DNA from 4 places in the Pseudomonas sp. HLG18 genome. Region 1 is predicted to be linked to each of the others. Evidence: predicted binding sites of a transcription regulator. Region 1 holds the regulator's gene; each other region holds the start of a gene.
The links. The regulator FliA, encoded in region 1, starts transcription of late flagellar genes. The targets are predictions, from matches to a motif close to CTAAAGTTTNNNNNNNNNNNGCCGNTAA.

Region 1 (8,008 bases):
TTTACAGTGTGGAAACCGCGAAAAATTGCGTTGAGCAGATCTGCGTCATCCGGGCGGCTTTCCAGCTCGACCAGTTGTTCGGACAGTTGCTCAAGAATCTCGCCGGCCTCAACCAGGAAATCCTGAAGGATCTCTTCATCGGCGCCGAAGCTCATTAATGGGGTGCTCCTACAGGTCTAAAAACCTAAACTCAAAATCCAAGGCTGGATAGCAAATCGTCCACATCGTCCTGACCGGACACAACGTCTTCTCGTTTATCGGCATGAATCTGCGGACCTTCACCCTGCGAGAGATGTTTTTGTGGATCTTTTTCAGCAAGCATCGCCGCACGGTCATGTTCGATGCCCGCAAAGCGGTCCACCTGGCTGGCCATGAGCACGAGCTTGAGCAGGTTGCTTTCGACTTCGGTGACCAACTGGGTCACGCGCTTGATCACTTGACCTGTGAGGTCCTGGTAATCCTGGGCCAGCAGAATGTCGTTGAGGTTGCTCGACACCGCGCGATTGTCCGCGCTGCTGCGTGACAGAAAACCGTCGACCCGGCGCGCCAGTTCGCGGAACTCTTCAGCCCCGACCTCACGACGCATGAAGCGGCCCCAGTCAGCACTCAACGCCTGGGCTTCGTCAGCCAGACCATTGACCACAGGGGTCGCGCTTTCCACCAGATCCATGGTGCGGTTGGCCGCGGCTTCGGTCAGCTTGACCACATAGCCCAGACGCTCGGTCGCATCAGTGATCTGCGACACTTCCTCGGCCTGCGGCATGTGCGGATCGATCTGGAAGTTGACGATCGCACTGTGCAGTTCACGCGTGAGCTTGCCCACTTCCTGGTACAGGCCACGGTCACGGGTCTGATTGAGCTCATGGATCAGTTGCACAGCGTCGCCGAACCTGCCCTTTTCAAGGCTTTCGACCAGTTCGACCGCGTGTTTTTTCAGGGTCGACTCAAAGTCGCCCTGTGAAGATTCTTTATGCTCCATAGCTCCCCCGCGCGTCATCAGCCGATGCGTTCGAAAATCTTCTCGATTTTTTCTTTCAGCGCCTGAGCCGTGAAAGGTTTGACCACGTAGCCGTTAACGCCGGCCTGGGCCGCTTCGATGATCTGCTCGCGCTTGGCTTCAGCGGTCACCATCAGCACTGGCAGGTGCTTGAGTTTTTCGTCGGCGCGCACGTGACGCAGCAGGTCGATACCGGTCATGCCGGGCATGTTCCAGTCGGTCACCAGAAAGTCGATGCTGCCGCTGTTGAGCACCGGAATGGCGGTGGTGCCATCGTCGGCTTCAACGGTGTTGGTGAACCCGAGGTCACGCAACAGGTTCTTGATGATCCGCCGCATCGTTGAGAAGTCATCAACGATGAGGATTTTCATGTCTTTGTTCAATTCGACCTCCAAGCAGTCTTAAACGCGCCCAGCACCTGGACGCGCCATTTCAATCAATCCGGCAAAGCACTCGACGACTGTCTGGAGCACAACAGAGCAAGACCGGTGCCGTTCACCACCGCACCAGCCTCGTTCGCAGTGTCCCCACACTGCCTTCAGCGCGCTCGCCACTCTCCCAAACGCCCCCGCAAACGGGCCGCGCACTGGCTGTGTAACTGGCTGACCCGCGATTCACTGACGCCAAGGACTTCACCGATTTCCTTGAGGTTCAGTTCTTCGTCGTAGTACAGCGCCAACACCAGTCGCTCACGCTCCGGCAAATTGGCAATCGCGTCCGCCAGCGCCGCCTGGAAGCGCTCGTCTTCCAGGTCACGCGACGGCTCAAGATGAGCACTGGCGCCATCCTCGTGCAGCCCTTCATGTTCGCCGTCCTGCAACAGGTCGTCGAAACTGAACAGTCGGCTGCCCAGGGTGTCATTCAAAATCCCGTAGTAATCGTCGAGACTCAATTGGAGTTCGGCCGCAACCTCGTGATCTTTAGCGTCACGTCCGGTTTTAGCTTCAATCGAGCGAATCGCATCGCTGACCATTCGGGTGTTGCGGTGAACCGAGCGCGGCGCCCAGTCCCCCTTGCGCACTTCATCGAGCATCGCGCCACGGATCCGGATGCCCGCGTACGTTTCGAAACTGGCGCCCTTGCTGGCGTCGTATTTGGTCGAGACTTCGAGCAGGCCGATCATCCCGGCCTGAATCAGGTCCTCGACCTGCACACTGGCCGGCAATCGCGCCAGCAAGTGGTAGGCAATGCGTTTGACCAGCGGCGCGTAACGCTCGATCAGCTCGTACTGCGCGTCACGCGCCGACTTCTTGTAAAGATTCATACCGCTGGCGGTCATAGCACAGGTCCTGCCGTTTGCTGCACGAGGCGCTCGACGAAAAATTCGAGGTGGCCGCGCGGGTTGGCGGGCAGCGGCCAGGTATCGACCTTTTGCGCGATCGCCTTGAATGCCAGTGCGCACTTGGAACGCGGGAAGGCTTCATAGACCGCACGCTGCTTCTGCACCGCCTTGCGCACGCTCTCGTCGTAAGGCACCGCACCGACGTATTGTAAGGCGACGTCGAGGAAGCGATCCGTGACCTTGGTCAACTTGGCGAACAGATTGCGACCTTCCTGCGGGCTCTGGGCCATGTTGGCCAGGACGCGGAAGCGGTTCATGCCGTAATCGCGGTTGAGCAGCTTGATCAGCGCGTAGGCGTCGGTGATCGAGGTCGGCTCGTCGCAGACCACCAGCAACACTTCCTGGGCTGCGCGAACAAAACTGACTACCGAGTCACCAATACCCGCAGCGGTGTCGATCACCAGCACGTCGAGATTGTCGCCGATGTCGCTGAACGCCTGAATCAGACCGGCATGCTGGGCCGGGCTCAGGTGAACCATGCTCTGGGTGCCGGACGCGGCCGGCACGATGCGGATCCCGCCGGGGCCTTGCAACAGCACGTCGCGCAGCTCGCAGCGGCCCTCGATCACATCGGCCAGGGTACGTTTGGGGGTGAGGCCCAGCAGAACGTCGACGTTCGCCAGCCCCAGGTCGGCGTCCAGCAGCATGACCCGACGGCCAAGCTCTGCCAGCGCCAGGGACAAGTTCACTGACACGTTAGTCTTGCCGACGCCACCTTTGCCGCCGGTCACCGCGATCACCTGTACGGGATGCATGCTGCCCATGTTATTTCTTTACCTTGTCTTGCATAGACGGAGGCCACATTACTGGCTGCGCGTTCACAACCGGAACAATGCATGGCAGACCATCGATGTAGGTACAAAAACGGTTCATTACCTCAGCCAACCTGCTTGGTCGGACTGTGGTAGATATCAGCGAACATGTCAGCCATGGCTTCTTCGCTGGGTTCTTCCTGCATTTGCACGCTGACGGCGCGGCTGACCAATTGATGACGGCGCGGCAGATGCAGATCATCCGGAATCCGCGGGCCGTCGGTCAGGTAGGCGACCGGCAGTTCATGACTGATCGCCAGGCTCAGCACTTCGCCAAGGCTGGCCGTCTCATCCAGTTTAGTCAGGATGCACCCGGCCAGCCCGCAACGCTTGTAACTGTGATAAGCGGCGGTTAGAACCTGTTTCTGGCTGGTGGTTGCCAGCACCAGATAATTTTTCGACCGAATGCCACGACCGGCCAGGCTTTCCAGCTGCATGCGCAGGGCCGGATCGCTGGCTTGCAGGCCGGCGGTATCGATCAGCACCACGCGCTTGCGCAGCAGTGGATCCAGCGCCTGCACCAGGGACTGGCCCGGATCGACGTGGGTCACCGACACATTGAGGATCCGGCCCAGGGTTTTCAACTGTTCCTGAGCACCAATGCGGAAACTGTCCATGCTCACCAGCGCGATGTTCTGCGCGCCGTACTTGAGCACGTAGCGGGCAGCGAGTTTGGCCAGAGTAGTGGTCTTGCCCATGCCGGCCGGGCCGACCATGGCAATGATCCCGCCCTCTTCCAGCGGCTCGACTTCCGGTACGGCAATCATTCGTGCCAGATGCGCCAGCAGCATGCGCCAGGCCTGACGAGGTTCGTCGATCTCGGTGATCATCGACAGCAGATCACGGGACAACGGGCCCGACAGACCGATGCGCTGCAGACGACGATACAGATTCGCCTGAGCCGGGCGGCTGCCTTGCAGCTGATTCCAGGCCAGGGTGCCGAGCTGTACTTCCATCAGCTCGCGCAGGCTGTTGAGTTCGAAACGCATCGAATCCAGCGCACGCGGATCGACACCAGCGGCCGCCGGCGCAGGTGCCGGGGCTGGACGGGCCGGAGCGGCATACGTCGGTTCTGTCAGAGGCTCGGCTGCGGTCAGCGGCAGGCCGGCGGTCAATGGCAGTCCGGCGAACAGCTGGCGATTGGTGTTGCCGTCGGCTTCGCCACGCAGGCTCAGTTCGGCCTGGGCGGTGACGATACGCGACTGGGTCTTGCGCAGCTCGTCCTCGAGTTCCATGTTCGGAACACGCGGGGCCAGCGCCGACAGTTTGTAATCCAGCGCCGCCGTCAGCTCGACACCGCCGGCAATGCGGCGGTTGCCAATGATGGCGGCATCAGCGCCCAGCTCATCACGAACCAGCTTCATGGCCTGACGCATATCGGCGGCGAAAAAACGCTTAACTTGCATAAACCACTACCTCAGCCGTTGGGCCCTACTGTCGCAACGATGGTCACTTGCTTGTTGTCCGGAATTTCCTGGTAGGCCAGCACATGCAGTCCAGGAACTGCCAGGCGGCCGAAGCGCGAGAGCATCGCGCGAACCGGGCCTGCTACCAACAGGATCACCGGTTGTCCTTGCATTTCCTGACGCTGCGCCGCTTCGATCAGCGAACGCTGCAGTTTCTCGGCCATGCTCGGCTCCAGCAGAACGCCCTCTTCCGAGCCTTGTCCTGCCTTCTGCAGACTGTTGAGCAATATTTGTTCCAACCTTGGTTCCAAGGTGATCACAGGCAGCTCGGAGTCAGTGCCTACAATGCTTTGGACGATGGCGCGGGATACGCCAACGCGCACGGCAGCCACCAGCGCGGCGGTATCTTGACTCTTGGCGGCGTTGTTGGCGATCGCTTCGGCAATGCTGCGGATGTCGCGCACCGGCACGTGTTCGGCCAACAGCGCCTGCAGAACTTTGAGCAACTGCGACAACGTGACCACACCCGGCACCAGCTCTTCAGCCAGTTTTGGCGAGCTCTTGGCCAGCAATTGCATGAGTTGCTGCACTTCTTCGTGGCCGATCAGCTCGCTGGAGTGCTTGTACAGAATCTGGTTCAAGTGGGTGGCGACCACGGTGCTGGCGTCCACCACGGTGTAACCGAGCGATTGCGCCTGGGCGCGCTGGCTGACTTCGATCCACACCGCCTCCAGGCCAAAAGCCGGATCTTTGGCGGTGATGCCGTTGAGCGTGCCGTAGACCTGCCCCGGGTTGATCGCCAGTTCGCGATCCGGATAGATCTCGGCTTCGGCCAGGATCACCCCCATCAGGGTCAGGCGATAGGCGCTCGGCGCCAGGTCGAGGTTGTCGCGGATGTGTACGGTCGGCATCAGGAAGCCAAGGTCCTGGGAGAGCTTCTTGCGCACGCCCTTGATCCGCGCCAGCAACTGGCCGCCCTGGTTGCGGTCCACCAGCGGAATCAGGCGATAGCCGACTTCCAGGCCGATCATGTCGATGGGCGTCACGTCGTCCCAGCCCAGCTCCTTGGTTTCCATGGCACGGGCCGGCGACGGCAGCAGTTCCTGCTGACGCTTGACCTCTTCCAGCGCCTGCACCTTGGCCACGTTCTGCTTTTTCCAGAACAGATAAGCACCACCGGCGGCCAGCGCGGCCATGGTCAGGAACGAGAAGTGCGGCATGCCCGGCACCAGCCCCATGACCGCCATCAGACCGGCGGCCACCGCCAACGCCTTGGGCGAGGCGAACATCTGGCGATTGATCTGTTTGCCCATGTCTTCCGAGCCGGAAGCACGGGTCACCATGATCGCTGCCGCTGTCGATAACAACAGTGATGGCAATTGCGCCACTAAACCGTCACCGATGGTCAGCAAGGCGTACACCTTGCCGGCGTCAGCGAAGGACATGTTGTGCTGGAAGATACCGACGGCCATGCCGCCGATCAGGTTGATGAACAGAATCAGCAGGCCGGCAATGGCGTCACCGCGAACGAACTTGCTGGCACCGTCCATCGAACCGTAGAACTCAGCCTCTTGGGCGACTTCGGAACGACGGGCCTTGGCCTGGTTCTGGTCGATCAGACCGGCGTTGAGGTCGGCGTCGATCGCCATTTGCTTGCCGGGCATCGCATCGAGGGTGAAACGCGCGCTCACCTCGGAGATCCGCCCGGCACCCTTGGTCACTACGACGAAGTTGATGATCATCAGGATCGCGAAGACCACGATACCGACCACGTAGTTGCCGCCGATCACCACCTCACCGAAGGCCTGGATCACCTTGCCGGCAGCGGCGTGGCCGTCCTGACCATGGAGCATCACCACCCGCGTCGACGCCACGTTCAGCGCCAGTCGCAACAGCGTCGCCACCAGCAGGATCGTCGGAAACACCGCAAAATCCAGCGGCCGCAAGGCGTACACGCAGACCAGCAGCACGACGATCGACAGGGCAATATTGAAGGTGAAGAACACGTCGAGCAGGAACGGCGGCACCGGCAACATCATCATCGCCAGCATGACCAGCAGCAACAGCGGCACACCCAGATTGCCCCGACTGAGATCGGCAATGTTCGAGCGAGCACTGTTGATTAACTGAGAGCGATCCACCGGTTTTCCCCGTTCCTTTAAAGCAAACTTTTGACGCCCGAAGCAGGCGCACGGCGGCTACTGCAAGAAGCCTTCCAACTTTTGCCAAGGCTTGAAACAGAGGGGTGATGAATGCACAAAGGGGCGGCACGCACGTCGTGCGCCCGCCCCTGTTCAGCGATGTTCACTGAGATGAAACCCCGATAGTCAACTGGCTACCAGAATGTGCGCCGAAGTGATCGGGCCGAAGGAGAGGGCTGCATTATCCAGATAGCGCGTGCCCCTGAACACGCTGTGACCATCGACATCGACAACGTCCTCCTCCGTAGACATCAGTACCACCATGGTGACAGGCGCGACATCAGTGGACTTCGCATGACCCTTCATCAGATTAAATGCCCATTCGAAGCGAATGAATGGCAGGTCCCTGATTTCGATCGGAGGAGCCCCCGCATCCAGCCGAAAGTACTGCCGCGACGTGATGCGCAATTGGTTGCCGACCGACGTGAATGAGGGTTTTCCATATCGTTGTTCTACGGGCCCGCCATCAGTCGCCCACTGGTCCATGTAATAACCACGGTCGGTGAAGAGAGCGAACAACGACGGGTTATCGCTGATATGACCGGCCGCACCAAAGAAGTAGTTGTAGGAGTAGTGATACGCAAACCCGGCCAGTTCAGGCCGGATCGCATTGATGGGGTTATCCAGATAATTCGGAATGTACTGATTGGCCATGACCAGAAAATTGAGAAAGTCCAACTTCAGGTCGCACGTCACCTCATAGACGATGGCCCGCTCGCCTGCGTCCCTTTCCAGCTTCCCTGAAACGAACTCCATCTCCATGCCCGGCAGTTTTCGGTAAACGCGCCCTGTCATGTTCTATCCCCTACTTCAAGTGAATGAGTTATCAACCACTGCGTTCGCAGAGTGCGAATAGGCAACGGCGTGAATTCCGGATTTATAAGGCGCCCGGGAACAACACGCGTCTACTGTCAGAACTAACAGGTCGCGGGACGTTTCAGACCGACGGCACCCATTGTCTTTTAAACTCCCGTGTTTAAAAGACACCTCCAGACACGCCTTCGAGGCTACGAATTCTTGCGCCATTGCCTACAGCTACGCCAGAATCCGCCGGCTTGTGCGCCTTGGGGGCGGGTTCTATTGTGGATCGGTCGCTGACGAATCAGCGATCGGGTTTAGCGACTCGAATCATAAATAGGTGCACCAGCGCTCCATGCCTTGTCGCAGACTCAATGTCTGCAACTCCGCTATGGTGGCTGTATGCGGGAGACCCTCGGGTCTGCCGGGTGCCTATAACCGGTTCGCTAACC
Region 2 (8,008 bases), 1.2 Mb from region 1:
GGCGCCGGGCTGTACAGCTGCGTGGCGCGCAGCAGTTGTCCTTTCAGCGCGTGGGTTGCACGTTGCAGCGCTACGCTCAACAAGGCTGCCCGATCCCTTGTGTATTTGGGGGCGATGCGCAGAACGATCTGTTTGTAGCCGATGGCCAGATGGCTTTGCAGGGCCTGGCACAGGTTGCTGATCTTGCGCGAGCGCTCATCGAGCATGATCGCCTGATGCAGAAAATGTCGCTCAAGGTGCTGGCAGACGAAATACACCTCGGGCCGCAACAGCTCCAGCAGGTGCAGGCGGTTGTCGCTGGGTGTCAGCAATTGATTGAGTTCACCAAGCCCCTGATAGAGCTGGCGCGCGGTTTCGCCGATGTTGGCCTTGGGCAGACCGGCGATCCAGCGCTTGAGGTCGCGCGGGGTGGCTTCACAGAATGACAGGCGCAACAGCGCCGGGATCGGGGCGCTCAGTTGTGGTTGGGATCGAGGCTCACTCATGCCGTGACCAGCTCCGGCGGCGAATAGGGCAATGCCAAAAACTTTAGCAGTTGTGGTCTGTTTCGCAGGCGTTTATCAGGCTTTTTTACCATTGGTCTGCTGGCCTGGTGCCATTTCGGCTGGCGCTACTAGGCTCTCTGGCGTGCGATCGGAAACGCACGGTTGCACGGCTTGCCGCCAACGTCGGGCAGGTCTCTGAAAAACTTCAAGGAGATGAGGTTCATGTCTAAATACGCAGTGGCAAACCAATGGGGCGGTAGTTCGGCACCTTGGCATCCGGGTGGAACCTGGGTCCTGGGCGCGCGGGACAACCAGAAAGTCGTCGCCATCGACATCAAGTCTGGCGATGGCGGCAAAAGTTTCACCGGCACCATGACTTACGCCGGCGAAGGCCCTATTGGCTTCAAGGCTCAGCGCACTGGTCAGAACCAGTACAACGTCGAGAACCAGTGGGGTGGCAACGATGCCCCCTGGCATCCGGGTGGCAAATGGGTGATCGGCGGTCGGGATAACCAGAACGTTATCGCGTTGAGTGTCACGTCGAGTGACGGCGGGAAAAACCTCAGCGGCACCAATACCTACGCCAACGAAGGGCCGATCGGCTTCCGTGGGCAGATAGAGTAACGGCGCTACTCAGGTCGTGTCCGCCCCTTCGCAGACGTGCGCAGGGGCGGATCAGCAGGTTCAGGCGTTCGACAGTGCCAGGGCCTGACCCATCTGTACCGGCGAGCCGGCTTTCAGTTCTTCAACCCACTTCACCTGATCCGGCCCGAACAGCACGATCGCGGTCGAACCCAGCTTGAAGCGCCCCAGTTCCGCACCTTTTTCCAGATGAATCGGCGCACGGGCGGCTTCGTCGTAACGGAAGGTTTTCAGCTCACGCTTCGGCGGCGTGACCAGACCGGCCCACACGGTCTCAATCGAGGCCACGATCATCGCGCCCACCAGCACCACGGCCATCGGTCCGCGCTCGGTGTCGAAGATGCACGCTACGCGCTCGTTGCGGGCAAACAGTTCCGGAACGTTTTCCGCGGTGGTCTGGTTGACCGAGAAGATCCGCCCCGGGATATAGACCATTTCGCGCAGGGTGCCGGCCAGCGGCATGTGCACCCGGTGGTAGTCCTTGGGCGACAGGTAAACGGTGGCGAATTCACCGCCCATGAACGGCGCCGCATTGGCCGCGTCGCCACCCAGCAGTTCCAGCACGCTGAAGCTGTGGCCCTTGGCCTGGAAGATGCGACCGTGCTCGATCGGGCCGAGCTGGCTGATCGCACCGTCGGCCGGGCTGAGGATCGCGCCCGGGGTCGGGTCCAGCGGGCGGGCGCCGTCTTTCAGGGCACGGGTGAAGAAGGCATTGAAGTGCTCGTAAGCGGTGACGTCTTCAACCAGTGCCTGCGACATGTCCACCTGATAACGCTTGGCGAACCAGGTGGTGAAGGCATTCTTGAACCAGCGCACGCGGCACTCGGCAATGCAGCCGGCCAGGCGCGACAGCAAGTGATGAGGCAGCAGGTACTGGCTGATGATAAACAAACGCTCTTTCATGACTGTCCTTAAAAATCCTTAAAGCTCGACGGGGGTGTCGGGGTGGTTGCCCCATTCGCCCCAGGAACCGGCGTAGCCCTTGACCCGCGGATAACCGAGGGCCTTGGCCACCAGATAAGTGAAACCGGACCGGTGATGGGTCTGGCAGTGGGTAATGACTTCTTTGTCCTTGGTGATCCCGAGGTTTTCCAGGATCTGCGGCATGTCGGTACGGATGCGCAGTTGACGCGCCTGGTCCATGCCCGCCGTCCATTCGAAATTGACCGCGCCGGGGATGTGTCCACCTTTGGCTGCGAGGACTTTCTCGCCGGAATACTCCAGCGGCCCGCGAGCGTCCCAGATTGCCAGGTCAGCGGCGCCGAGACGGCTTTGCAAGTATTCACGGGTGGCGGTCGGCTCGTCGTGCAGGGTCAGGGCTACCGGGCCGCCCACCGCTGGAGGAACCTGGATCGACATTGGCGAACCTTCCGCCAGCCACGCCGTCAGGCCGCCGTCGAGGTAGTGGTACTTGTCGTGTCCGATCACGTCGAGCAGCCAGATGAAGCGTCCGGCCCAACCGCCGCCTTCGTCGTCATAGACCACGTAGACCGCGTCCTTGTTGTGGCCCAGCTCGCCGAACAGCTCTTCAAGTTTTTCCTTTGTCGGCAGCAAGCCCGGAGCCGGTGCCAGGCCCAGCTGGGTGCGCTTCGGATCGACGAAGCGTGCGCCGGGAAGGTGACCCTCGGCATAGCGGGCGGCACTGGTCAGATCCACCAGAATCAGATTGCGGTCGTCGAGGCGCGGGAGCAGGTCGCTCGGCTCGATCACCAGCGCCAGGCCAGAGAAGTCAGGCATGTGAGGTCTCCAGAGCACAAAGGGGAAGGATTGTAGCTGTCATTGGCCGCGCTGGCTAAAGCTGTGCAGTGCTTTCTCGATGCACTGCGCGGTTTTGCCGAAGGCTTGTACGGTGATGTCGGCGAACGGCCCGCCGCCCTGGTCGGCGACCACGATCATGATGACCCGGCCGTTGTTCACCAGCGAGCGCAGGAACAGGTGTTCGCCACGAAACAGGGCGCGTAGCGAGGGCGGCAGCAGGGCGGAAAACTGGGCGTTGTTGTCCGGGGTGATCCGCACCTGCGCCTGCTGCGCGAGCAATCGTTGCAGCACGGTGCTCTGGCTGACGACAAAATTGAGCGCAGCAGCTTCCTTCGGCAACCCCGAGGTTTGATGGACGCGCAGATTGGCGTGGCTGCGGTCGGCCATCAGGATCATCACCCGACGCATGCCGCTGGCGACCAGCGCATCGCGTGCGGCGACGGTCAGGCTCATGGCGTTGGTGAAGCGGCTTGGCACGGCCAGCAGCTCGGCGCATTGCCGGCGCCACTGAGTCAGGTCTTCAGCGGACGGCGCCGCAGCCGGCAGCATTCCGGCGGGCAGACGACGGGTGCCCCACGGCCACAGCAGCGAGACCGCCGGGTGCCAGAGGTCGGGCATGAAGTGATGGCGAGCGCTGACAGCGGCCTGTTGGTGCAACTGCTGTTGCACCTCGTCCATCGAGATTTGCAGGTAGAGGCTGGTCAGGTATTGCCAGCGTTCACTGTGCGGACTGTCCCAGGCCTGTTGCGCCGAGAGTGCCAGACCGTTGGCCAGCAGCACGGTGTTGGCTGGCTGGTTGAGCCAGCGGCGCAAGGTCGGGTCGTCATCGAGGCGATTCTGTTGGCGCAGTGGATGATCGACGTCGCGGGCAATGCGCAGGACCTTGACCAGTTCGCGCTGCTCGGTCAGCAGTAGTCGGTAACCTTGCTGCACCCAGATCGGCAGACGCCAGGCTTGCACAAGCGCTTCGCCGATTTTCAGCAGGCGCACGCCGAACAGCTGCTTTTCAACGACTCGCGCTGATTCGCCCTTGTGGATAACCCGCACTTCCCACTCTTCAAGCAATTTGGGAAAGGTCAGCGCCAACGGCCACAGCGGCGACAGAAACAGCAGGCTGCCCCAATGAATGTCCTGCCACAGCCGCGCCAGGCGACTGGCAAAAAAGCCGTTGGCCTGTTGGGTGGCGTGCTGGCTGATCATCTGTATCTGGCGCAAGGCCTGGGGGATTTGAGCCTGGGGTTCGGCGGGCAGGCGTGCCAGCAGTTCTTCGGTGCGGGCCAGACCAAGACGATTGATCGCCACTTCAAGGTTTTCCGCCGGCGCAGTCATGCTGCCCTGGGTGTGACGGTTGGCTTCGCGGATGATGCTCAGGGCCAGTGCCGGGCTGTCCTGCATCAGCTCGGCAATATCGCGCAACGAGCTGCGATTGTCGCGGATGGCACGGCAAACGCGGTCGTGTGCTTCTTGCGGTACCGGCAGGCGCACGCCGTCGAGCAGCTTCACCCAGCCATCGAGTGTGGTCGGTCTTGCGTGTGGGACGTTCGTTTCATTAGCCATGTCTGGACGAGATCTTCACTGACTGTAGACGCGCCCGGCATGGGCTAAATTGGCTTTTCGCCTGAACTGGCTATAGTCTGGCGCAGTTTTGCCGATAAGTAGAAGAAGAGATTTTTTAACTTCCGAATATGACCTTGAACCCGACTTAAACAAGTACCTTTCTACCTATGGCTAAAATTATCGGCATCATCGTCGTATTCGCGAGCGTGCTCGGCGGATACGTGCTCTCCCACGGCAAGATTGCCGCCCTGATCCAGCCCTTCGAGGTGATGATCATCGGCGGTGCGGCACTCGGAGCCTTCCTCCAGGCCAACCCCGGTTACATGACGATGCATGTGCTCAAGAAATCCCTGGGCATGTTCAGTTCGCGTTTCAGCCACACGTTCTATCTGGAAGTGCTGGGCCTGATCTACGAGATCCTCAACAAGAGCCGCCGCGAAGGCATGATGGCCATTGAAGGCGACATCGAAGATGCCGCCGCGAGCCCGATCTTCGCCAAGTACCCGGCGGTGCTGAAGGACGAACGCATGACCGCGTTCATCTGTGATTACCTGCGCATCATGTCGTCCGGCAATATGGCTCCCCACGAGCTGGAAGGCCTGTTCGACATGGAACTGTACAGCCTGAAGGAAGACCTCGAGCATCCGTCCCACGCGGTGAACGGCATTGCCGACGCCATGCCGGGTTTCGGTATCGTCGCGGCGGTACTGGGTATCGTGGTGACCATGGCCTCCCTGGGTGAAGGCGATCAGAAGTCCATCGGTCTGCACGTCGGTGCGGCACTGGTAGGTACCTTCTTCGGTATTCTCGCGGCGTACGGTTTCTTCGGTCCGTTGGCGCACTCCCTGGCCCACGATGCCAAGGAAGAGCTGAACGTCTACGAAGCCATCAAGGCCTCGCTGGTGGCTTCGGCTTCCGGCATGCCGCCGTCGCTGGCTGTCGAGTTCGGTCGCAAGGTTCTGTACCCGGCTCACCGTCCAAGCTTTGCCGAGCTGGAACAAGCCGTTCGCGGTCGCTAAGTCATGGAAAATAACCAGCCGATAATCATCAAGCGCGTCAAGCGCATCGCCGGCGGGCATCACGGCGGGGCGTGGAAGATCGCCTTCGCCGACTTCGCGACGGCGATGATGGCGTTCTTCCTGGTGTTGTGGCTGCTGTCCACCGCGACCCCGGAGCAGAAGATCGCCATCGCCGGTTACTTCAAGGACCCGGTCGGTTTCTCCGAGAGCGGCACGCCGTACATCATCGATCTGGGCGGCACGCCGACCCTGGCGCCGGAAAACACCCTCAACCCTGAAGTGAAGTCTCAGCCGCAACCGGACAAGGTCACAGTCGATACTGAACAGGTTGAAGGCATGGCCGAGCAGGTCGAGAAGGAGCGCCTGGAACTGCTGCTGCAAGAACTGCAGAACAAGGTCGACGAGAACCCGCAACTGCAGAAGTTCAAGGACCAGATCCTGTTCGAAATCACGCCGAACGGCTTGCGTATCCAGATCATGGACGCCGAGAACCGGCCAATGTTCGACTCCGGTTCTGCGCGCCTGAAGCCGTACTTCGAAGACATCCTGCTGGCCATGGCCGACACCATCAAAGCGGTGCCGAACAAGATCAGCATCAGCGGCCACACCGACGCCAAGCCGTACACCGGCACTGGCGACTTCGGCAACTGGGAACTCTCGGCCAACCGTGCCAACGCCGCCCGGCGTGCGCTGGTGGCGGGCAGTTATCCGGATTCGCAAGTGGCGCGCGTGGTGGGTTACGCCTCGTCGGCGCTGTTCGACAAGGAGAACCCGTTCAACCCGGTCAACCGCCGCATCGACATCGTGGTCCTGACCAAGAAGGCCCAGGCCGCCATCGAAGGTTCGCAAGGTGCCGAGCCGGCGAAACCGGCTGAAGGGCAGAACGGTGCCGATCCAGCCAAACCGGTCGACCCGAATGCCTTGCCGGCGGATCAGCAGCCAGTGCCGGCCCACGAGTTGCGCGAACGGTTGAATCTGTTTGACGACCCGCTGCCGAAACCGGTCGAGCCGGGCAGCGCGGCGCCTGCCCCGGCGCCTGCCCCGGCGCCTGCTGCACCGGCCACTGCTCCGGCGCCCGCGCCGAAACAGTGATCCACAAAAAAGCCGCGAGATGATCGCGGCTTTTTTGTGTCTGGCTACTTGAACGCTCAGTAACCGTTTTCCGGCAGGCTGGCAATGATCGAGCGGTAGCTGTTCATTCGCTGCTGCTGGATGCGTCCGTCCTCAAGTGCCTTGAGCAAGGCACAGCCCGGTTCGCGGTCGTGCTTGCAGTCGCGGAAGCGGCAGGTGCCGAGCAGGTCGTCGAACTCGATGAAACCGGCTTCGACATCGGCACGGCTGACATGGCCGAGGCCGAATTCGCGGATGCCCGGGGAGTCGATCAGTTCACCGCCGCCGGGGAAGTGGAACAGCCGTGCGGTGGTCGTGGTGTGGGTGCCCTGGCCGGACAGTTCGGACAGCGGGCCGACACGGGTTTCCACGTCGGGCAGCAGGCTGTTGACCAGCGACGACTTGCCGACACCGGACTGACCGACGAACACGCTTATGCGCCCGTCGAGCTGTTTCTGCAACTGCTCCATGCCGTTGCCATGGTGCGCCGAGACTTCCAGCACCGGATAACCCAGGGTCCGGTACACCGCCAGCAGCGCGTTCAGGGCCGGGGCGTTCTGCTCGTCGATCAGGTCGAACTTGTTCAGCAGCAACAGCGGGCGGATGCCGGCGTGTTCGGCGGCGACCAGATAACGGTCGATCAGGTTGGCATGGGGCTCGGGCAGCGGGGCGAAGACGATGACGATCATGTCGACGTTGGCGGCCACCGGTTTGAGCTGACCACGGCTGTCCGGACGGCACAGCTCGGTGGTGCGCGGCAGTTGCGCGACGATCACGCCGATGCCCTGGTTGCCGGCGCGCCAGACGACGCGGTCGCCGGTTACCAGCGCTGGCAGGTTGGCCCGCAAGTGGCAGCGGAAGACCTGGCCGGCCAGTTCGCCGTCAACGGCCTCGACCTCGACCTGCACACCGAAGTGGGCGATCACCAGGCCATGCTGTTCCGGGCCCAGGTCGCCGCCTTCGAGCGCCTCGACAGCCGAGGACTCGCGTTTGGCGGCGCGGGCGGCGCGCTCGCCCTGAATCTTTTCGATGCGCCAGTTTTGACGACGATTGAGTTGGCGTTTGGCCATGGGTGTTCCGTCTGAAGAATGCAGCGATTAGGTAAAACGGCCGCGAGTTTAGCACGCCCGGGCATCGCCCTAGGCTAAACTGCGCAGCATTGCTCAGGAGCCGAAATATGCAAAACCCGCAGAATCTGATCTGGATCGACCTGGAAATGACCGGTCTGGATCCGGAAAACGACGTGATCATCGAAATGGCCACCATCGTCACCGACAGCGATCTCAACACCCTGGCCGAAGGCCCGGTGATCGCCATCCACCACAGCGACGAAGTCCTCGCCCGGATGGACGAGTGGAACACTCGCACCCACGGCAACTCCGGCCTGACCCAGCGCGTGCGCGATAGCCGCATCAGCATGGCCGAAGCGGAAGCCGA
Region 3 (8,008 bases), 3.1 Mb from region 1:
GCAGGCGTCGGCGTGACTTACATTGTGCAACGCAGCAATGCCTCGCACATCGCCGCCGAACAGCGCCAGCTCGAAAATCGCAAATGGCTGGATGTGCTTTCAGTCGATGCGTACGACAACCAACCTCTGGAACAACCTTTGGCGCTGACTGGCACCGACCTGAGTCACAGCCTGCTGCTGGGCGGTTATCGAGCGACCAAAGCCGGTCAACCCGTAGCGGTGCTGCTCCTCAGCCAGACTGAAGGTTATGCGGGGAGCATCGAGTTGCTGATTGCCATCGATGCCAATGGCCGATTGCTCGGTGTGAAAACCCTTGAGCAATCTGAAACGCCGGCACTGGGCGGGCATATCGGTGACTGGCCAAATAGCTGGTTGCAGGCGTTTATCGGCAAATCCGGCAGCCAACCGACAGATGCCGGATGGGCCTTGAAAAAGGATCAGGGGCAATTCGACCAGATCGCGGGCGCAACCATGACCTCCCGCGCGGCCATCAACGCCATCCACGATGCCCTGCGCTATTTCGATGATCACCGCACGACCCTGCTGGGGAGCGCGCCATGAACACCTCAGCGACACTGTCGAATTCAATGATGCTGGTGCTGTTGATCGGCGCCACCGACGCCGTGGCCGGTGCGCTGGCGACTCTGTTGCTGTTCACCGTTGTGGTGAGCGCGTATGGCTTGTGCATGGCAGCGCTGCGCGTACGCCTGAGCAACGAGAGCCTGTTGCCGGTCAGTCTGGTACTGGCCGCGACCCTGGCCGGCTGCGCCGATATTCTGCTGCAAAGCGCGTCGGTGCAGTGGCATCAGCAGATCAGCCTGTACACGGGACTGATCGGCCTGCAATGCGTTGTACTGGAACACAATGGATTTTTTCGCCTGCCGATCAATGGAAAACTGAAACTGTGCGGGCTGTTTGCCGCGCTGATGACAGTGATGGCCGTGTTGCGCGAACTGATCGGTCAGGGCAGCATCGGCCATCATCTGTTTGAACACTGGCAAGGCTTGATCCCGTTTGCCGACGGCCTGCATTTCGCGACGCTGGCGCCTGGCGCCTTCATACTGCTGGGATTGTTGCTCGCTGCCCGTCAGGCCTGGACTCGCCCCGCCCCACCCGAGGAAACGCATCACCCATGAATGCCGCCAAACGCCTGGAGATCTTCCGCAGGTTTCACGAGGACAATCCCGAGCCCAAGACTGAACTGGCCTATTCATCACCTTTCGAGCTGTTGATTGCGGTGATCCTGTCCGCGCAGTCGACGGATGTCGGGGTGAACAAGGCGACCGCGAAACTGTTCCCGGTAGCCAATACGCCAGCGGCCATTCACGCGTTGGGCGTGGAAGGCTTGTCCGAGTACATCAAGACGATCGGTCTGTATAACAGCAAGGCCAAAAACGTGATCGAGACCTGCCGCCTGCTGATGGAACTGCACGATAGCCAGGTCCCGCAGACACGCGAAGAACTGGAGGCCCTGCCCGGCGTAGGCCGCAAGACTGCCAACGTCGTGCTCAACACGGCTTTTCGTCAGCTGACCATGGCTGTCGATACGCACATTTTCCGGGTAAGCAACCGCACGGGCATTGCCCCGGGCAAAAATGTGGTCGAGGTGGAAAAGAAGTTGATGAAGTTTGTACCAAAAGAGTATCTGCTGGACTCCCACCACTGGCTGATTCTGCACGGGCGCTATGTATGTCTGGCGCGCAAGCCGCGCTGTGGCAGCTGCCGGATCGAAGATCTGTGCGAGTACAAACACAAAACCTCTGACGATTGATCGGCTATTGGATTTATCGATTCGTCGATTGAAAAAATCTTTTTTACCCGTAGCAGGAATATCGATATAAGGAGCGCCAAAGGCAGTCTTAGCCTGGAGTTAACCTTATGACTGACAGCAAAGAACAACTGGACGTAGATGACGACTTCGTCGCTGCAGATGCCGACGACGCCGAGCCTGTGGTCGAAGTCGCCAAGACCAACCTCAGCAAGCGCCGCACCATCGATAACCTGCTCGAGGAGCGCCGACTGCAGAAGCAATTGGCCGATTACGATTTTGATCTGTGACATTTGAAAGCCTCCCGCAACGGAGGCTTTTTATTTTCTGCTGCAAGTCGATACCGATCCGCCCATGATCCCTCGACGGTTGAAGCCGTCAGACCAGCCCATTACGCTGGGCCAGCTCGATCAGATCCACCAGAGAGCGCGCATTGAGTTTCAACAGCAAGCGGGTCTTGTAGGTGCTGACAGTCTTGTTGCTGAGAAACATGCCATCAGCGATTTCCTTGTTGGTCCTGCCCCTTGCCAATTGTTGCAGCACCATCATCTCGCGCCCGGACAGGCGATCAACCATGTCGGCCTCACTGGCATTGCCCAGACTGGTCCGCACAGTATGCAAGGCCTGATTGGGAAAGTAGCTGTATCCGGACAGCACAGCCTTTATTGCGCTGAGCAGCTCGGTCAGATCCTGTTGCTTGCAAACATATCCCGCAGCCCCCGACTGCATGCAGCGCATGGAAAAATGGCCCGGGGCCTGAGAGGTCAGCACCAACACTTTCAAAGGCATCGCGCTCGTCGTCAGACGCGCAATGACTTCCAGTCCATCAAGTTTTGGTATGCCGATATCCAGAATGACAATATCGGGCATCTGGTCGCGGGCCAGTTGTAATGCATCCACTCCATTATCCGTTTCTGCAACGACTTCGTAGCCATGACGTTCCATCAGCATACGCACAGCAAGACGAATGACGGGATGATCATCCACGATCAACACTTTATTCATGGGCAAGTCCAGTTTCGCTGTTCGATTTTTTAGAACCGGCACAATAACGTAGTCGTTTCATGCTTGGCATAGCAAAGTTCCTTTGCACCTGCAGCGAGAGACGCCTCCTACAGGCAATAAAGATTTATCCTACAGAAAAGACTCATAAACGCCCAACAACAGACTAGATTAAATAAGCATTTAAACTTTCCGGACCTGCAATTCAAAAACCGGAAGCAATGAGATCTGCAAAGGGCAGATCAAACAAACAAAAAAACCGAAACAACATACCGATATCCATCCGGCTATTTTTAATATAGATACCAGATACCGAACACTGAAATCACTTCGGCCGGACTCTACAAGCAGCGCCAATAACCAACATGACGAGAAAGACCCTACCCATGAGTAAAGAACATGTTAAAGATCAATCAAAAAATCACCAACCCCATCACCGTCATTGCCATATTCGCTTTCATCTCAGAAACGTCTGCGGCGGTATCCTTGCCATTTCTCGACAATGCCGAACGTGAAATCTATATCTGGTTTTTGATCAGCTTCCCGTTCTATTTACTGTTCCTGTTCTTTATCACCTTGAACTTCAACTATCGCTCCCTGTATGCCCCATCGGACTTCGACAATGACAACAACTTCCTCAAGGCTTTTGAAGATACGGAGCCTCATTCATCCGAAGAACCATCAGATCGGGAAGAGCCGGAAATACATGTAATAAAACTGCCGAAACCCCTGAGCACACTGTGCATCGGTTTTATTCGAGGAACGAACGCCGAATCTCAAATAGACTCGATGAAGAAAAAAATTCTGCAACCGATAAAGCACTCACCCAGAATACTCCTCGTTCTGATCGATGATATGCCAGACACTTTCCCGAAAGAAAACATCATCAAATCGCTCAGACAAGGCAATAAAACAACAGGAACGACATACTGTATTATTTACGACATTCGCTCACCGAATATCACGGTATCGGGAAAGATTTAAAGTGAAACAGGGGGATGAATATTACTTCAACGCAATATTCGAAGTCATAAAGATGAAAACAGGAACGCTGACCGGCAACGATCAGGTCAACAGAAGGGTATTGCGGCATGGCGGCCTTGTCACAACGACAAGGCCGCCATTTGACGTCAGTTCCGAGGGGCTCAGAACAGCTTGCGGCCTTTGTTGGCAGCAATACGCATGCGCAGCGCGTTGAGTTTGATGAAGCCTGCGGCATCGGCCTGGTTGTAGGCGCCGCCGTCTTCTTCGAAAGTCGCGATGTTGGCGTCGAACAGCGAATCGTCGGACTTGCGGCCGGTCACGATCACGTTGCCCTTGTACAGCTTCAGGCGCACGACGCCATTCACGTTGACCTGGGAGGCGTCGATCATCTGTTGCAGCATCAGACGCTCCGGGCTCCACCAGTAACCGGTGTAGATCAGGCTGGCGTACTTCGGCATCAACTCGTCTTTCAAGTGAGCGACTTCGCGGTCCAGGGTGATCGATTCAATGGCGCGGTGAGCGCGCAGCATGATGGTGCCGCCCGGGGTTTCGTAGCAGCCACGGGATTTCATGCCGACGTAACGGTTCTCGACGATATCCAGACGGCCGATACCGTGTTGGCCGCCGATCTTGTTCAGGGTCGCCAGTACGGTGGCCGGAGTCATTTCGACGCCGTCCAGGGCGACGATGTCGCCGTTGCGGTAAGTCAGTTCCAGGTACTGCGGGGTGTCGGGAGCCTTCTCCGGGGAGACGGTCCAGCGCCACATGTCTTCTTCGTGCTCGGTCCAGGTGTCTTCCAGCACGCCGCCTTCATAGGAGATGTGCAGCAGGTTGGCGTCCATCGAGTACGGGGATTTCTTCTTGCCGTGGCGCTCGATCGGGATCGCGTGCTTCTCGGCGTAGTCCATCAGTTTCTCGCGGGACAGCAGGTCCCACTCGCGCCAAGGGGCGATCACTTTCACACCAGGCTTGAGCGCGTAGGCACCCAGCTCGAAACGGACCTGGTCGTTGCCCTTGCCGGTCGCGCCGTGGGAAATGGCATCGGCACCGGTTTCGTTGGCGATTTCGATCAGACGTTTGGCGATCAGCGGACGCGCGATGGAAGTACCCAACAGGTACTCGCCTTCGTAAACGGTGTTGGCACGGAACATCGGGAACACGAAGTCACGCACGAATTCTTCGCGCAGGTCGTCGATGTAGATTTCTTTGACGCCCATGGCCTGAGCCTTGGCGCGAGCCGGCTCGACCTCTTCGCCCTGACCCAGGTCAGCGGTGAAGGTCACGACTTCACAGTTATAAGTATCCTGCAGCCACTTGAGGATCACCGAAGTGTCCAGGCCGCCGGAATACGCCAGAACGACCTTGTTTACGTCCGCCATGCCATCACTCCACGGGGTTCTACGGAAAGCCGAGGAGTCTACCGCTCAAACGCGATAATTTACAGAGGCGCGACAGCTTAAGACGACAAAGCGACAGAATCTGTCGAGAGCGCGACGATGACCGGCAGGTCAGGAAGTCGCCGCTGCGTTGGCCGGCGTACTGGCTTGAGGCGCTGGAGCAGTGACCGGGGCCACCCGGGCCAACTTCACGCTGACCCGACGGTTCTTCGCCCGGTTGGCGGCATTGGTGTTGGGGACCAGTGGGTATTGCTCACCGTGGAAACGCACAGTGATCTGCGATTCGGCGATGCCGTTGGCCTTGAAGAAATCGACCACCGCCAGCGCGCGACGGCGCGACAACTCACGATTGGTCAGACGATTGCCGCTGTTGTCGGAGTAGCCATCGAGCTCAATGTGATTGACCGTAGGATCGGCCTTCATGAACTCGAGCATCACTTGCAGTCTGGCTTTCGCGGCAGCGTCCAGATCGGTGCCCTCGCCCGGAAAGCCGACCTGCGAGTTTTTGACCTGATCGAAATTCTGCGGGAGCAGTTTCGCCACACAGGTCTGATAGTCGTTGAACGCCTTGCTGAACTTGACCGGCAGCAAACGCACTTCGGAGACCCGTCCATCACCGGAGGCACGCCGCACCACCGGGCTGCGACCTTCCAGCAAACCACTGATCAACCCGCCGGCCTGCGACTGCGAACTATTGAACAGCACGTTGCCGGTGCCAATCCTGACGCTGCCCAGATTGATGTCATTGCGTCCCGGCTGCCAAGGCGCTGCCGCCGCCAGCAAGGTTGCCGAACCGCCGCCCAGCATCGCGTTGTAGGCGTTCAGGCGAAAAATCGCCTGCTCGCCGGCCTTGCGCACGAACTGGCCCGAGCCGAAGTCGGTGATCGGCTGCGTCAGGCGGCATTCGAACTTGTCGCCTTCGACCGTCCACTCAATGTTCTCCAGACGGGTCTGGTAGGTCAGTGCCATCGCGGGAAGACTGGCAAACACACTGAGCAAGACTAAATAACGCTGGCGCACGGGAGGCTCCATTGGCTTCTACAACAAAAAAGACCGATACATACATGTTTACGGCATACCTATGGGATATCGGACGCTCGTCGCAAAACTTGATAGCGAGTGCCTGCAAGAGTCTTTTCCGGTAGCATTCGCCTCAGTTTGACCCGCCTGGAATCCCCTCATGTCCGACCGCCTGACCCTGCTGCGTCCCGACGACTGGCACATTCATCTTCGTGATGGTGCCGTGTTGACCAATACCGTTGCAGATGTTGCGCGCACCTTTGGTCGCGCCATCATCATGCCCAACCTGGTACCTCCGGTGCGCAACGCCGCTGAAGCCGACGGCTATCGCCAGCGGATTCTCGCTGCCCGCCCGGCCGGCAGTCGTTTCGAGCCGTTGATGGTGCTGTACCTCACCGACCGTACCCAGCCCGAAGAAATTCGTGAAGCCAAGGCCAGCGGTTTTGTCCACGCGGCCAAGTTGTACCCGGCCGGCGCCACCACCAACTCCGATTCCGGGGTCACCAGCATCGACAAGATCTTCCCGGCGCTGGAAGCCATGGCCGAAGTCGGCATGCCGCTGCTGATCCACGGTGAAGTCACCCGTGGCGACGTCGATGTGTTCGACCGCGAGAAAATCTTCATCGACGAGCACATGCGTCGTGTGGTCGAGCGTTTCCCGACGCTCAAGGTCGTGTTCGAACACATCACCACCGGTGATGCCGTGCAGTTCGTCAACGAGGCTTCGGCCAACGTCGGCGCGACCATCACCGCGCATCATCTGCTGTACAACCGCAACCACATGCTGGTGGGCGGGATTCGGCCGCACTTCTATTGCCTGCCGATCCTCAAGCGCAACACCCACCAGGAAGCCCTGCTCGACGCCGCCACCAGCGGCAGCGCGAAGTTCTTCCTCGGCACCGACTCGGCGCCGCACGCCCAGCACGCCAAGGAAGCCGCCTGCGGCTGCGCCGGCTGCTACACCGCGTACGCCGCCATCGAGCTGTATGCCGAAGCCTTTGAACAGCGCAATGCGCTGGACAAGCTCGAAGCATTCGCCAGCCTCAACGGCCCGCGTTTCTACGGCCTGCCGGCCAACACCGACCGTATCACCCTGGTTCGTGAAGAATGGACCGCCCCGACCAGCCTGCCTTTCGGCGAGCTGACCGTTATCCCGCTGCGCGCCGGTGAAAAACTGCGCTGGCGCCTGCTGGAGGAACACGCGTGAGTGAAGACCATTTCGACGACGAACTGGACGGTCAAGGTGGCGGCGGCTCCCGCCATCCGATGGCAGCACGCTTTCGCGGCTACCTGCCGGTTGTCGTCGACGTAGAAACCGGTGGTTTCAACTCGGCCACCGATGCGTTGCTGGAGATTGCCGCGACCACCATCGCCATGGATGAAAAGGGTTTCGTCTACCCGGATCACACCTACTTCTTCCGCGTCGAGCCGTTCGAAGGCGCCAACGTCGAAGCGGCGGCACTGGAGTTCACCGGGATCAAGCTCGATCACCCGTTGCGCATGGCCGTCAGCGAAGAAACGGCCCTGACCGACATCTTCCGTGGCGTGCGCAAGGCCTTGAAGGCCAACGGTTGCAAGCGGGCGATCCTGGTCGGCCACAACAGCAGCTTCGACCTGGGCTTCCTCAACGCCGCCGTTGCGCGGCTGGACATGAAGCGCAATCCGTTCCACCCGTTCTCCAGCTTCGACACCGCGACCCTCGCCGGCCTGGCGTACGGTCAGACCGTGCTGGCGAAAGCCTGTCAGGCAGCCGATATCGATTTCGATGGCCGTGAAGCGCATTCGGCGCGTTACGACACCGAAAAGACCGCCGAGCTGTTCTGCGGCATCGTCAACC
Region 4 (8,008 bases), 1.3 Mb from region 1:
TTCGGTGCTCAGCTGACGGGAAGCGGAGTTGTCGCCCAGAATGCTTGAATCGATGTGCAGCAGTTTCATAGTGGAATCTCCTGGAAAGAATCGCCGGTGGCGACGGAATGGAGACAATCCTACCTACGAAACCAATAGCTGATTAGACGGCAACAATGCGATAGTTCGTCCCACCGATAGAACAGTTGGATTCGCCCCACATGCAAGACCTCAACGATCTCTACTATTTCGCCAAAGTGGTCGAGGCCGGCGGATTCGCTGCTGCCGGCCGCTTGCTCGGCATTCCCAAGTCGCGCCTGTCGCGGCGCATTGCCGAACTGGAAGAACGCCTCGGTGCGCGCCTGCTGCAACGCACTACCCGCCAGTTGAAGCTGACTGCGGTTGGCGAGCGCTATTTGCGTCACTGCCAGGCGATGCTGCTGGAAGCGGAAATGGCCGATGAAACGGTGGCCAGCATGTCCAGCGAGCCCCGTGGCCGTTTACGGGTTTCGAGTCCGACGGGGCTGGCCCATGAAATGCTGCCGGTGGTGATCAGCAACTTCCTCGGCAAATACCCGCAGGTGCAACTGGAAGTCACCTTGATCAATCGTCGCGTGGATCTGATCACTGAAGGCATCGACGTGGCCCTGCGCGTGCGCGAACACGGCGACGAAGAGCCGATGCTGGTGACCCGCCGTCTGCGCCAGGCACAGATGGTGGTCGTCGCCAGTCCTTCCTTTATACAGGGCGTGGAAATCAATCATCCGCAGGACCTCAAAGCCCTGCCGGTGCTGGGCGCGCTGGAAGCCGATCGCATGGTGCATGTGCGCCTGCTCGATCAGCACGGCAAGAGTTGCGATCTGGCGCTGGAAGCCCGGCTGGGCATCGACGACTTCATCGTACGCAAGGCCTGCGTGCTGGCCGGCCAGGGTTTCACCCTGCTGCCGATGATGTATTGCGAAGCGGAACTGAACAACGGCACGCTGGTGCAATTGCTGCCGGACTGGTCGTTGCCCGGCGGCTGGCTGCAAGCCGTATACCCGCATCGACGCGGGGTGATGCCGGCGGTGCGTGCCTGGATCGATCATTTGGTGGAATCGTTCAATGCCTGTGGAGAACGGCTGTTATGAAACAAGGAAAGATGAGCGAAGCGGACGTTGCGGATTTCTGCCTGACATTGCCCGGCGCCCGGGAAGACTACAAATGGGGCGGTGTGCGGGTGTTTTCGATTGCCGGCAACAAGATGTTCGCCTTGCAGGGGCTGCGCGGTGAGTCGCTGGCGTTCAAGGTCGACAAGGACCTGTTTCTCGGTCATTGCGACCGGCCGGGCATTCACCCGGCGCCTTATCTGGCGCGGGCACAATGGATCATCATGCACCCGCCCTACCCCTTGGGCGCCGAGGAACTGCGAGGGTTACTGCAACGTTCTCACCAGTTGGTGGTGAGCAAATTGCCGAAGAAAACCCGGGTCGGGTTGCTGCTGTAGCTCTACCCCAACGCCAGCAGGTTCGAACCGAGGAACAACTGATCGATCCAGAACACCTGGTGCAGCGCAACGATCACCCAGAACAAAATCTGAAACGACACCTTGCGCGTCTTGTGCCGCAAGACCTGCTGGGCGATCAACGCGCCCGGCCAGCCACCCGCCAGTTCCACGGCGTGCAGGATGTTTTCCGGAGTGCGCCAGGCATCGGCGCGGGCCTTGCGCTTGTCGGCCCAGTACAGGAAGAACGCCAGCACGCTGACAATCCCGTAGGCCGCCAGCGGCACGCGAGAAATCCCGCGCAACCACATCGACAGCGAGCCGAACAGCGGCAACGCGCAGACGATCAGCAGCACGAACAGCTTCAACTTGAGGTGCTGGATGCGGCCGCCGGACGAGCCGCGATCCGGACGACGTGCGCGGGAATCACTCATGCCCTGGCCGCCGCCCAGTCCACCCAGCCGAACTGCCAGGTCGCCAGAATCAACAGACCGAACACGATCCGGTACCAGGCGAATGCCGCGTAACTGTGGCTGGCAATGAATTTCAGCAAGCCACGCACCGCGATCATGGCGAATATGAACGCCGTGACGAAACCGATGGCGAACACCGGAAAGTCGGCCGGCACGAACAGGTGGCGATACTTGTAGCCCGAATACACCGCCGCACCGACCATGGTCGGCATCGCCAGAAAGAACGAAAACTCGGTGGCGGTCTTGCGCGACAGGCCAAACAACAGGCCACCGATGATGGTCGAGCCGGAGCGCGAGGTGCCGGGGATCATCGCCAGGCACTGGGCGAAGCCGATCTTCAGCGCATCCGTCCAGCGAATTTCGTCGACCGTTTCAGCGTGAACTTCATGCTGACGCTGCTCGGCCCACAACATCACGATCCCGCCCACCACCAGCGCCGCGGCCACGGTGATCGGGTTGAACAGGTATTTGTGAATCAGATCGGCAAAGATCACGCCGAGCACCACGGCGGGCAGGAAGGCGATCAGCAGGTTGGCGGTAAAGCGCCGGGCGCTCGGCTGAGTCGGCAAGCCGATGACCACGTCGAGAATCTTGCGTCGAAATTCCCAGACCACTGCGAGAATCGCGCCGAGCTGAATGATGATGTTGAACGCCATCGCTCGCTCGCCTCCGAAATCGAGCAAGTCGGCAACAATGATCTGGTGTCCGGTACTGGAAATGGGCAAAAACTCCGTCAGCCCTTCTACAACTCCAAGAATCAGTGCCTGCAAGGCGGTCCAAAGGTCCATCAATCCCCCAAAGAGCGATGCGCTCAGGCATGCCCCGATAGTATTTTTTTACGTTCACTGCGTTCAGCGTAGCTGTTTGTCGCTGTACCGATTCCGCGCGCCAAGGATCCACACGAAACGGTCAAAATTCCGTGAAATGGCAACTTGGATTCAGGTTTTCACGCACGGGGCCGAAATCCTATCAGACAAGCCGTAATAGCGCTGCCGCGCTCTACGACTTGGGTCGCGTATGCCCGGGCACGGAAACGTGCTTGGATGCTGGCGGTGATTTATTACAAGAAAAAAAACCGGAGTGACAGCGTTATGAACAGCTTGCGCAGTGTGTCGATCAGCCGACGCTTGTGGCTCATCTTGATTGTGGCGGTGGTCATGCTGCTGACCCTGGGCCTGTTGATGCTCAAGCAGATCCACGATGACCTGTATCACGCCAAGGCCCAGAAAACCCAGCATGTGGTGCAGACCGCCAGTGGATTGCTGGCCTACTACCAAGGCTTGGAAGCGGCGGGGACCCTGACCCGCGACGCCGCCCAGAAACAGGCGCTGACCGCGATTCGCGGCCTGCGCTACGATCAGAACGACTACTTCTGGATCAACGACCTCACACCCGTGATGGTCATGCACCCGACCAATCCCAAGCTTGAAGGCCAGAACCTCTCGGCGATTCGCGATCCGGACGGTTTTGCGGTATTCAACGAAATGGTTGCCATTGCCAGGGCCAAGGGCGCCGGCATGGTCGATTACCGTTGGCCGAAACCCGGTGCCAGCGAGCCGGTGGCCAAGACCTCCTACGTGAAACTGTTCGAGCCATGGGGCTGGGTGCTGGGTTCCGGCGTCTACGTCGACGATGTGCAGGCCGAGTTTCAGGGCCAGGTGATCAAGGCGTCCGTTGTAGGGCTGGTCATCGCACTGATCATGGGCGTGCTGGTGATCCTGATTGCCCGCAGCATTGTCCGCCCCTTGCAGGAAACCGTGAACGCCATGGCCAACATCGCCAGCGGCGAAAGCGACCTGACCCGCAGCCTCGATACCCATGGCCAGGACGAAGTCACGCAACTGGCGCATCACTTCAATGCCTTCACCGCCAAGCTGCGCCGGGTCATCGGCGATTTGCAGGTGTCCGCCAGCGCGCTGGGCGAGTCGTCGCGGGAGCTGGGCAACGACGCAACCCAGGCCCAGCAGCGCAGCCAGCAACAGTCGCAGCAGATGGAGCTGGTGGCGACCGCCATCAACGAAGTCACCTACGGCGTGCAGGATGTTGCGAAGAACGCCGAACACGCCGCCAGCGAAATGCGTGACGCAGAAGCCCAGGCTCAACAGGGCCAGGTCAACATCGACGGCAGCTTGCAACAGATCGACAAGCTCTCCGGCACCATCGATCAGGCCGTCGAAGTCATCCGCACGCTGGCGACCGAAAGCACGCAGATCGGCAGCGTGCTGGAAGTGATCCGCTCGATTGCCGAGCAGACTAACCTGCTCGCCCTCAACGCCGCGATTGAAGCAGCCCGTGCCGGTGAACAGGGTCGCGGGTTTGCGGTGGTAGCTGACGAAGTGCGTTTGCTCGCGCAACGCACGCAGAAATCCACGGCGGAAATCCAGTCGATGATCGAGCGTCTGCAAAACCATTCAGAGGCCGCCGTGAAGGTGATCGGCGACAGCAGCAAGGCTTCGCAATTGACTATCGAGCAGGCGGGACTGGCCGGGGCGAGTCTCAATGCCATCGGCCAGGCGTTGCGCAACCTCAACGGTCTGAACGCCTCGATCGCCAGCGCGACCCTGCAACAGGCGCACGTGGTCGAGGACATCAACCAGAACGTTACTCAGGCGGCGGGCCTGTCTCACAGCACGGCGCTGGCGGCCGAGCAGTCAAGCCTGGCCAGCGTGCGACTCGGTCAGTTGAGCGAGCAATTGAACGGATTGCTGCGTCAATTCCGTGTCTGATCTCAGTCACCGGTGGGCGCTCACGCCCACCGGTTTTTGGGTACAATCCGCCCCCTCTTTTATCCCCTCCAAGGATCTTGCATGTCCGGGCTCGAACTGTTTGCCGCCGCCCTCGGTGTAATCGCCGTCTGGCTGACGGTCAAACAGAACCCGTGGTGCTGGCCGATCGGGCTGGTCATGGTGCTGCTCTACAGCTGGGTCTTCTTTGAAGTGAAGCTGTATTCGGACATGTTGCTGCAGGTAGTCTACGCCGCGCTGCAAGTCTATGGCTGGTGGCAATGGACCCGCGTCGGAACGCTGCACGACGGACGTGAGGTCAGCCGGCTCGATTCCCGTTCGATTCTGCAAGGGCTGGCCATCGGCGCCGTCGGCAGCCTTTTGCTGGGCGCGGCCATGGCGCACTGGACGGACGCGGCGCAACCCTGGCTCGACGCGGCGCTGACCGCTTTCAGCCTGGTCGCGCAATTCTGGATGGCCCACAAGCGCCTGCAATGCTGGGCGCTGTGGTTCGTGCTGGACGTGATCTTCGTCGGGCTGTTTCTCTACAAGGCGCTGTATCTCACGGCGGCGCTGTACGCCCTGTTCACCCTGATCGCGGTGCAAGGCTGGCGGGAATGGCGCGCCGATCCGGCGTTGCGCACATGAAAGTCGTGGTTCTGACCGGGCCGGAATCCACCGGCAAGAGCTGGCTGGCGGCCGGACTGCAGCAACAGTTCGGCGGTCTGCGGGTCGACGAGTACGTGCGCTGGTTCCTCGAGCAGAATCCCCGTGATACTTGCCTTGCCGACATTCCCGAGATCGCCCGCGGCCAGTTGCGATGGGAAGACGAGGCGCGAGCGCAACAGCCGAGCCTGCTGATTCTCGATACGCATCTTTTGAGCAACATCCTCTGGAGCCAGACGCTGTTCGGCGACTGTCCCGACTGGCTGGAACCGGAACTGCTGGCGCGTCATTACGACCTGCACCTGCTGCTGTCTGCGCAACAGATCGACTGGACAGACGACGGTCAACGTTGCCAGCCAGCGCTCAGCGAACGTCTGGCCTTCTACGACGCCACCAAAACCTGGCTGGAACAGCACCGGCAACCTTTGCAGATCATTCAGGGTGACTGGGCCGAGCGCCAGGCTCAAGCCTTCGACGCCGTACGAAACCTGCTGGCAGGTTGACCCGGGTCCGGGTTGCCTGCCCCGTGCATTTTCCCCGATTCGGGGTAAAAGTGTCCGATCCTGAAACACTCCTTCCCCTGCAAAGCCCCCGTCTCAACGGCCTTCATCGCTTTGTCATGCGACTTGTTACATCGCTGAAACACCCTTCTGCAAACCCTTGTCCCAGAGCATCGCAATGGCTTTGCCCCGCAGAAACGGCAGGGACCTGTTTCAGCGCTGAAACAGCATTTGTATCAGCGCTGCACACTCGTCAGCCAACCCATTGAAAACCCGGAAGATTTAAAAACCGGCACAGCTTTCGCTCTCTCCTTCACAACGCTGACTCGGGCCAGCCCACTGAAGAAGGAATTGCCGCCGTGGGAAACATCAACAAAGCCTTCACTTGCCTTCTGCTGATCGGATCAGCCGCCAGCACTTTCCTCAGTGTCCACGTTCAGGCTGAAGGCAATGGCGTGATCGTGCTCAATCGCAACGTGCAGCCGATTCCGATCGGACGCAGCGCGTTCGGCAAAGACCCCTACCCGACCACTGTCAATGCCAACCCGTCCGCGCGCATCGACCAGGCAATGACCAGCACCGAACTCAATGACGGTGACTTTGCCAGTGTAGCCAGTGGCTCATCTATCCGCAGCAACATATCCGTAGGGTCCAGCCTGCCGGGCACCAACGTTCTGACCAATCCAAACGGTCTGCCCGGCATGAGCGCCGGCCATGGCGGCGGCGGTGGCGGGACGATTTCCAACACCATCAACCGCTCGCTCAGCAGTGGTCTGGCTCCGCTGACCCGCATGGCCGGAGGCCAATGAAATGAATCGTTCCCTGCTCCTTTTGGCGTTGCTCGGCTGCACCAGCGTGATGGCCGATCCAGGCGCCGTGGACAGCGCCAACATTCAGAACTCCGGCGCGCAGTACAACGGCAACTTCAACGTCAACCAGGCCGCCGGCGATCAACAGCAACAGACCAACGTCAAGTCGATTGCCATCGGCACGTCGGCCAGCGCCACCACCATCATTCACCAGAAACTCGACACCCCCGCCGACCGCTCGATCAATGCGAGCTCCACTATCGGCGGTACCTCATTCAGTAACGGCAACGGCGCACTGGGCGTGAACCAGGGTTCCGGGGCCAACAACCAGATGGCCAACGCCATGCGGATCAGCATCAGTGCTGCACCGCAGAGCGTTGACGATAGCGCCCTTTCCCAACAGAACGTGGCGTTGTTACCGAGCTCAGGAGCAACTGGCATCCCCGGCAGTCGCCAGGTCACGACAAGTGATCAGGCCTTCACCGGCAGTCGCGGGGTAATCCAGGTGAACCAGAGTGCCGGGGTGGGGAACCGAATGGCTAACACCCTGAGCATCCGGGTCGCTGACTGACCCAAACAAGAAGCAGTGCAATTAGAAAGTACCAACACTTAACCAACTAATAAGCACGACGGAGAAACACCATGAAACCTACAATGGCTCTCAAACCACTGGTTTTCGCACTCGCCGCAGTGATGGCAATCGCAGCTCAGGCAGGCGGCCGTGATGAACATCACGGTCATCATCACGGACCCAAAGGCCCAACCCTGGAAGAACTGCTGCAAATCACCGCCGGTGCAGGCGCTGCAGTCATCGACCAGCAAACCAGCGACGGCAATGTGGTGTTGAATCAAGGCACCAACAACAATGCCAACGCCAGCAACGCTGTCAACGGCGCCAACGGCAACATCGGCATGAACAACGCCGCAGGCGATGGCAACCAACAAGACAACGCCGCCGCTCTGGCCACTGCTGACGAAAGCTTCATCTTCGGCGCTGCGGTTTCCGCCTCCAGTGCAACTCAAATGAACACCGGCAACACCGTTGCGAACTACTCCAGCACAGCCAATGCCAGCCTCAACAACGTCGGCAACGGTGGCTCGGGTAACATCGGCGTGAACAACGCTGCCGGCGACTTCAACCAACAGAAAAACAACCTGGCAATTGCTGTATCCGGTGGTCGTGTAGCTAACGCCGCTGCTGCCGCCAACCAAACCTCGACGGGTCTGGGCGTCGCCAACAACGGCACTCAAACCTACAAAAAAGATACCCTCACTGGCACTGTCAACGCCGCCGGCGCATTCGTGGCCGCAGGCACCGCAGTCACCAAAGACGATGATCACGGTCACGGTGGCTATGGCAACAACGACAGGGGCC

Region 2: motA (flagellar motor stator protein MotA) is a predicted target of FliA. The motif match lies at 4,513-4,540, and genes of this name have one in related genera.
Region 3: ACSPX5_RS17595 (flagellar protein MotY) is a predicted target of FliA. The motif match lies at 6,238-6,265, and genes of this name have one in related genera.
Region 4: ACSPX5_RS08825 (methyl-accepting chemotaxis protein) is a predicted target of FliA. The motif match lies at 2,873-2,900, and genes of this name have one in related genera.

Annotation. Positions count from the first base shown of each region.
Region 1 is NZ_CP195831.1:617,574-625,581, reverse strand. It holds gene ACSPX5_RS02955 (chemotaxis protein CheA) at 1-155, opposite strand, end outside; gene ACSPX5_RS02950 (protein phosphatase CheZ) at 191-979, opposite strand; gene ACSPX5_RS02945 (chemotaxis response regulator CheY) at 997-1,368, opposite strand; gene fliA (RNA polymerase sigma factor FliA) at 1,536-2,276, opposite strand; gene fleN (flagellar synthesis regulator FleN) at 2,273-3,103, opposite strand; gene flhF (flagellar biosynthesis protein FlhF) at 3,217-4,557, opposite strand; gene flhA (flagellar biosynthesis protein FlhA) at 4,569-6,698, opposite strand; gene ACSPX5_RS02920 (hypothetical protein) at 6,885-7,553, opposite strand.
Region 2 is NZ_CP195831.1:5,738,203-5,746,210, forward strand. It holds gene ACSPX5_RS26330 (molecular chaperone) at 1-485, opposite strand, end outside; gene ACSPX5_RS26335 (lectin OAA family protein) at 708-1,109, shown strand; gene asd (archaetidylserine decarboxylase) at 1,170-2,030, opposite strand; gene ACSPX5_RS26345 (rhodanese-like domain-containing protein) at 2,049-2,864, opposite strand; gene ACSPX5_RS26350 (HDOD domain-containing protein) at 2,904-4,442, opposite strand; gene motA (flagellar motor stator protein MotA) at 4,610-5,461, shown strand; gene motB (flagellar motor protein MotB) at 5,465-6,553, shown strand; gene rsgA (small ribosomal subunit biogenesis GTPase RsgA) at 6,610-7,641, opposite strand; gene orn (oligoribonuclease) at 7,749-8,008, shown strand, end outside.
Region 3 is NZ_CP195831.1:3,818,091-3,826,098, forward strand. It holds gene ACSPX5_RS17560 (RnfABCDGE type electron transport complex subunit G) at 1-561, shown strand, start outside; gene ACSPX5_RS17565 (Rnf-Nqr domain containing protein) at 558-1,136, shown strand; gene nth (endonuclease III) at 1,133-1,771, shown strand; gene ACSPX5_RS17575 (PA3496 family putative envelope integrity protein) at 1,879-2,058, shown strand; gene ACSPX5_RS17580 (response regulator transcription factor) at 2,147-2,773, opposite strand; gene ACSPX5_RS17585 (hypothetical protein) at 3,170-3,754, shown strand; gene ACSPX5_RS17590 (argininosuccinate synthase) at 3,916-5,133, opposite strand; gene ACSPX5_RS17595 (flagellar protein MotY) at 5,263-6,171, opposite strand; gene pyrC (dihydroorotase) at 6,332-7,378, shown strand; gene rnt (ribonuclease T) at 7,375-8,008, shown strand, end outside.
Region 4 is NZ_CP195831.1:1,907,671-1,915,678, reverse strand. It holds gene ACSPX5_RS08850 (FMN-dependent NADH-azoreductase) at 1-69, opposite strand, end outside; gene ACSPX5_RS08845 (LysR substrate-binding domain-containing protein) at 201-1,109, shown strand; gene ACSPX5_RS08840 (MmcQ/YjbR family DNA-binding protein) at 1,106-1,465, shown strand; gene ACSPX5_RS08835 (DUF1294 domain-containing protein) at 1,468-1,896, opposite strand; gene ACSPX5_RS08830 (undecaprenyl-diphosphate phosphatase) at 1,893-2,723, opposite strand; gene ACSPX5_RS08825 (methyl-accepting chemotaxis protein) at 3,027-4,661, shown strand; gene pnuC (nicotinamide riboside transporter PnuC) at 4,743-5,306, shown strand; gene ACSPX5_RS08815 (AAA family ATPase) at 5,303-5,827, shown strand; gene ACSPX5_RS08810 (hypothetical protein) at 6,184-6,633, shown strand; gene ACSPX5_RS08805 (adhesin) at 6,635-7,204, shown strand; gene ACSPX5_RS08800 (heme utilization protein) at 7,276-8,008, shown strand, end outside.